DNA from 2 places in the Bacillus sp. 1A genome. Region 2 is predicted to be linked to the other one. Evidence: riboswitches for the same ligand, from Rfam matches in the RefSeq annotation. Region 2 holds a riboswitch; the other holds the start of a gene.
The links. Region 2 has a riboswitch for thiamine pyrophosphate ahead of thiM (hydroxyethylthiazole kinase). Riboswitches for the same ligand answer to the same signal wherever they lie in the genome.
Positions count from the first base shown of each region.

Region 1: it holds a riboswitch for thiamine pyrophosphate, as region 2 does, so the genes downstream of both, tenA (thiaminase II) here and thiM (hydroxyethylthiazole kinase) in region 2, are expected to answer to the same signal.

Region 1 is NZ_JBQYLZ010000001.1:5,826,637-5,829,815, forward strand. It holds gene ACUN0F_RS29865 (ABC transporter ATP-binding protein) at 1-640, opposite strand, end outside; gene tenA (thiaminase II) at 609-1,304, opposite strand; TPP riboswitch at 1,387-1,489, opposite strand; TPP riboswitch at 1,550-1,661, opposite strand; gene ACUN0F_RS29875 (SH3 domain-containing protein) at 1,931-3,091, shown strand; gene ACUN0F_RS29880 (hypothetical protein) at 3,097-3,179, shown strand, end outside.
Region 2 is NZ_JBQYLZ010000001.1:6,158,651-6,161,829, forward strand. It holds gene ACUN0F_RS31525 (anaerobic C4-dicarboxylate transporter family protein) at 1-72, shown strand, start outside; gene thiE (thiamine phosphate synthase) at 188-847, opposite strand; gene thiM (hydroxyethylthiazole kinase) at 864-1,679, opposite strand; TPP riboswitch at 1,743-1,852, opposite strand; gene topB (DNA topoisomerase III) at 2,277-3,179, shown strand, end outside.

The DNA of each region.
Region 1 (3,179 bases), 330 kb from region 2:
TCTCGGTTAAAGTAGTTATCGGTTGCTGCTCTACTACTAAAATTCGATTAGAAAGAAACAACGCTTCTTCCACATCATGAGTGATAAATAAAATTGTTTTTTCCCACTCTTTCCATTGTTCAAACAGCCATTCTTGCAAAGATGCCTTCGTTAAAGCGTCCAACGCGCTAAACGGTTCATCTAACAACAATATCTCCCCGCCTGTTAATAAAGTTCGAATAAAAGATACGCGTTGTCTCATACCACCAGATAAATCTTTCGGATATTTTGTCTCATACCCTTGTAAGCCAAATTTATGTAACAGTTCCTTTGCCTTTATTTGTGCTTCTTTCTTCTGTACACCTTGGCACTCTAGCGGTAGGGCAGCATTCTCAATAATCGTTCTCCATGGCAGGAGCATATCTTTTTGGGGCATATACCCTACAGGATGGCTCTTTATTTCTGTCAGCTCTATCTGTCCCGTACTTGCTTCTTCTAAACCTGTAATAAGGCGAAATAGAGTGCTTTTGCCGCATCCACTCGGTCCAATAATACTTACAAACTCTTTATCTTGTATAGAAGCATTTAATTCATTGATGATTGGTTTCTCATCATAATGAAAAGAAACATTATGAAACTGTAGTATGTTCTTGCTCCTCAAATCCCCACATCTCCTTACGATAGGACATATCCCAGAATAAATATTCAAATCGACTGGAATATAGGAATATCTCCTCTAATCGATCTAGCTCTTTGTCAGACTTTCCAACTGCCATTTCATTTAATAAATCGATTAACCAAATACAAAGGCTACCGTATTCTTCCGAACTATATCCTTGAATCCACTCACCAAAGAACTCATGATCTCTTGCTCCAGGAATATCGTTTAAACGCTTTCCAATTTCCCAGTAGCTCCACATACATGGAAGAAGTGCCGCTATTAATTCCGCAAGTGTGCCATTTTGAGATACAGACATCATGTAATTTGTATAGGCTAAATTTTTAGCAGATGGTTTTGCAGATTCTATCTCCTCTATAGAAATACCAAGTCTTTTTGCATATTGTTTATGGATTGTCATTTCTCCATTTAATATGCCATCAATTTGTTCAGCAAATTTCCCCATTACTTGTGGATTCGTTGCTTTTACAACACCAATCGCATATAGCTTTGCATAATCTAACAAATATAAATAATCTTGAATAATATAATACTGAAACTTATCTTTTTCTAATGTGCCATCTCCCATACCTACTACAAACGGGTGATTATGACTCATCTCCCAAACTGGTTGTACAGTTTCTAATAATCTATCGCAAAATTTCATTTCTCTATCCCCTTTCAATTTATATATCTAAATAAAAAACCACTTCTAAATAAGAAGTGGTTACAGCAAATAAAATTATAATTTATTCGTTGCTCCACTTCCCTTCGCTAGTATTACCTAGATCAGGTCTGTAAGGGTTAAGGATTATTCCTCTCTCAGCACAACAAGCACCCCTAGTGGTTTCAATATGAAATTTTCAAACAAAAAAGCCCCGTTTCTATACGCAAAGAAACGGGGATTCATTATTAGTGTCCGTATTGCTTCCCTACGCTAGCATAATCTAGATCAGGTAATGAAAAGGATCAAAGGCTTACGGCCTACTCTCAGCTGGCAACACCAGCTCTCCTAGCAAACTATGAAATTAACACTGTCAGTATAACACCGTAATAAGACATCATCAACTATTTTAATTTTCTCAATTGTCAACAAAATAACAAAACTATATAATACTTATATTCTATGTTAGAAATTATTATCCTAATTAATTGGATAAAAAGGAATCATTATCCTCAAAAAATTTATTTTTATATTGATTTCATATTACATTTATGTGAATACACCCACTATATTATATCTTTATACTATAATAAAATTACAACTATACAACTAGAGGAGGTCTCTATTATATGAATATGAAAGCTACTGCTTTAACAGCAACTACTGTCGCAATTGCCTCTTTACTTCCTTCTATGGGAGAAACAAATGTACAAACAGCCAACGCTGAACAATTATCTAATGTGAAAACTGGATATGTCAAAGTCGATCAAGTAGCCTTACATACAAAAGATAACGCAAATAGCTCTTCAATTGATACAATTCGCTTTAATACGAAAGTGAACATACTTGAAACAACTAATGGCTGGTATAAAGTATCCGTTAATAATAAAGTAGGTTACGTACAAAAAGATGCTATTCTACTAAAAAACAAACTTCAATCTAATAATCAATACATCGTTAATGCCAATGCATTAAACGTTCGTTCTGAACCTAATTTAGAATCTTCAATTTTAGATGTATTACCAAATGGAAAATTCGTTACCATTCAAGAAGAACAAGGCGAGTGGTATAAAATTTTACATAATGGCAAAACAGGTTACGTACAAAAAGCATTCGTATCTAATGGTTCACAACCTTTAGTAAAAGGCATCACAGTTCAAACTAATACGAAATACACAGTTGCAACACCTAAACTTAATGTACGTGGCAACGCTAGTACAAGTGGTGCACTACTTGGTTCATTACAAAATGGTACACAAATACAAGTAGTGGAAACTGTAGGAACTTGGTATAAAATTCGTTTTGGCACAGGATACGGATACGTGGCAAAACATTATGTGGTGCAAAATCAAATGCAATCACAAGCTCAAACGGCTCAACCTACTTCCATTCCAGCAGTTTTCAAATTCCCTACTCAAGGAAGAATTAGCTCAACCTTTGATATGCGTTGGGAACAAATGCATTATGGTATAGATATTGCAGCTCAAGGTAATGTCTCGATCCAGGCGGCAGCTGCAGGTAAAGTTGTGAAATCATATTATTCAGCTAGCTATGGCAATGTTGTGTTCATCGCCCATCAAATAAACGGGAAATTATATACGACAGTCTATGCACACATGAAAGATCGCACTGTACAAGCTGGTGATCAAGTACAAGCTGGACAATTAGTAGGTCATATGGGAAACACAGGTCATTCATACGGGCAACATCTTCATTTTGAATTACACAATGGAGAATGGAATTTTGAAAAAACAAATGCAGTAAACCCACTGCCATATTTAGTTAGGTAAATTGTATGCAACGCAATATCAATATACCTCTCTTAATTGAATACTTCGCCTTTTTAGGTTTAATCTGTTGTTTAATCATTTACAATAC
Region 2 (3,179 bases):
ATGATTCCAGGCCTAATCGCAACATTCACTTCTATCGGAATTGGAATGCTTTTAATATCAATTATGTTTTAAAGAAAAAGCACAAACCTACATTTTTAAAGGGTTTGTGCTTTTTTAATCAAACGTTTGTTTAAATATTTTTAACCGTCCATTATGTTTTTTACTATTTTTGTGAAGTTCCGTTTTCCTACAAACCCCTATTTACTTCCTCAACTAGCTTCTTCGTACTTTCATACGGAGATTCAGCTAAACTAATCGTGGAAATAATAGAAACGCCGTCCGCACCTGCTTCTATAACTGACGCTGTATTTTCAATTGTAATGCCACCAATCCCGACGATCGGTATTGTAATTCCTTGCTCTCTAAAATAAGCTAAACCTTTCGTTCCTTGAACTGCTTTCGTATCTTTTTTTGTACTCGTTGGGAAAATAGGGCCAACACCTAAATAATCAGCTCCGTTTTCAATTGCCCAGCGTGCTTCTTCAATTGTATGTGTAGATACACCAACAATTTTATCACCCATTTTTTCACGAACAGAAGTAATTCCTTCATCATCTTGGCCAACATGCACGCCATCTGCATCTAACTCCATAGCTAGTTCCACATCATCATTTACGATGAATGGTACACCGTACTCTTTACAGACTGCTTGTAGTTCTTTCGCGAAACAAATACGTTTCTCTCCCGTTAAAGCCCCTTCCCCCTTTTCACGAAATTGAAAAATTGTTATACCACCTTCAAGTGCATCTCTCAATACTTGTAGTGGCCCCTTCGCACAATTGTTACTTCCCATAATAAAATATACTGATAATAATCTAGACATTTCAGCCTTTGTAATACAGGGCATCTAGTTCACCTCCTTACTATATAAGCTCAATCTTCCCATACTTCTCAATATCACCCGAAGTGGTATTCGCTAACTGATTTAAAAATTCAATTTGGAAACTACCAGGTCCCTTTTCCACTGTCTTAGCAGCTGCCAGTTCCGCAGCTACACCATAAAACGTTAATGCCGCTACTGCTGCCTTTACATAATCCTTTTCTACTGCTACAAATGCTCCTATTACAGAAGTTAGTAAACAACCAGTTCCCGTAACTTTCGTTAAAATAGGGTGACCATTTCGAATAAGGATCGTTCGTTCTCCATCTGTAACAACATCTTCTTTTCCAGTAATCACCGCTACTGTATTTAATTCATCCGCTGCCTGCCTTGCAATACTTACGACATTGCCATTTCCAACACCGGCGTCTACCCCTTTAATTTCCCATCTCTCATTAATAACGTTCGCTATTTCAGCTGCATTTCCGCGGATAATCGCTAAATCAATTTCAGCCGGAATATGTCTCGCAACTTCTGTTCGATACGATGTTGCTCCTGCACCAACTGGATCAAATAGTACTGGTACATTATTCACATTTGCTGATTTACCAGCAAGTAACATCGCTTCTACCTCTTCAGGACGAAGTGTACCCATATTTAAAACAAGAGCACCCGCAATGCTAGCCATTTCTGCTACTTCTTCTTTTGCATACGCCATTACAGGCGATGCTCCTAACGCTAACAAACCGTTAGCTGTAAAGTTTGTTACAACAACATTTGTAATATTATGCACGAGTGGATTAGACTCTCTCACCAAATCCACTACTTTACTAATTTCTTTCATATTCATCCTTTTCATCTCCTAACTATAGTGATGGGAGATACACAAAAAGGCACTTTGCGCGTACGCAAAGTGCCTGAACATGTGCTTTTACACTCTCCCTACGCTGGCATTATCCAACAGGTTCAAATGGTCAATGACGGATTAGTCATACTCTCAGTTTGCATCCACAAACTCCCATGTGTTTATTATTCATCTACTTCAAAGTCTACTCTTATTCTAGTAAAATAACAAGTTCTTTACTTTTCTATTTCATATAGAAGCAACTGATAAAACAATACGCATAATAAAGTGAAACTTTAATCAGTGGGGGCTTTGTTCATCCCCCACTGATTATTAGTTGAACCAATCGGGCTTTTATGGGCAGTTGATCCCCTACCTAACTTCTTGGCTTCCGCTGAATTTTGAGGTAGGGGTCTTACTGCCCGTTAATGCGGGATAAATAAGTATCTATTTCTCATAGTCTCATCATGGCGCATATTATGTTCTGTCGCCATCATTCACCCTCAAACAGATGTTATCCCACTAAAAAACGTTCAAATCTGGAGCGAAACTGAATCTCAAGAAGATGTATGCTATAGTTAACGTATGGAAATTTGAAAGGATGTTTTAAATATGGTAAAAAGCGTTGTAATCGCTGAAAAGCCTTCCGTTGCACGAGATATTGCGCGTGTACTTAAGTGTGATAAAAAAGGAAATGGCTACCTTGAAGGTAGTAAATATATTGTAACTTGGGCTTTAGGTCATCTCGTTACATTAGCAGATCCGGAAAGCTATGATGTGAAATATAAAAAGTGGAATTTAGAAGATTTACCGATGCTACCTGAGCGTTTGAAATTAACTGTTATTAAACAAACAGGGAAACAATTTAATGCTGTAAAAAGTCAGCTGCTTAGAAAAGATGTAAATGAAATTATTGTAGCGACAGATGCTGGACGTGAAGGCGAATTAGTCGCACGTTGGATTATCGATAAAGTTAAAATACAGAAGCCTATTAAGCGTTTATGGATTTCATCTGTTACTGATAAAGCAATTAAAGATGGATTCGCTAATTTAAAACCAGGTAAAGCATATGACAATTTATACGCTTCAGCAGTTGCACGTTCAGAAGCTGACTGGTATATCGGTCTTAACGCGACTCGTGCTTTAACGACTCGCTTTAATGCCCAGCTGAATTGCGGCCGTGTGCAAACACCTACTGTCGCTATGATCGCTAATCGTGAAGACGAAATAAAGAACTTCAAAGCTCAAACTTACTACGGCATCGAGGCTCAAACGACGAGTCAGTTAAAACTAACTTGGCAAGATGCAAACGGCAATAGCCGCAGTTTTAATAAAGAAAAAATTGATGGTATTGTAAAAGGTTTAGATAAGCATAATGCTACCGTTGTGGAAATTGATAAAAAACAGAAGAAGTCATTCTCTCCTGGTCTTTACGATTTAACTGAATTGCAACGTGATGCAAATAAAAAGTTCGGTTACTCTGCGAAAGAAACATTAAACATTATGCAGAAATTG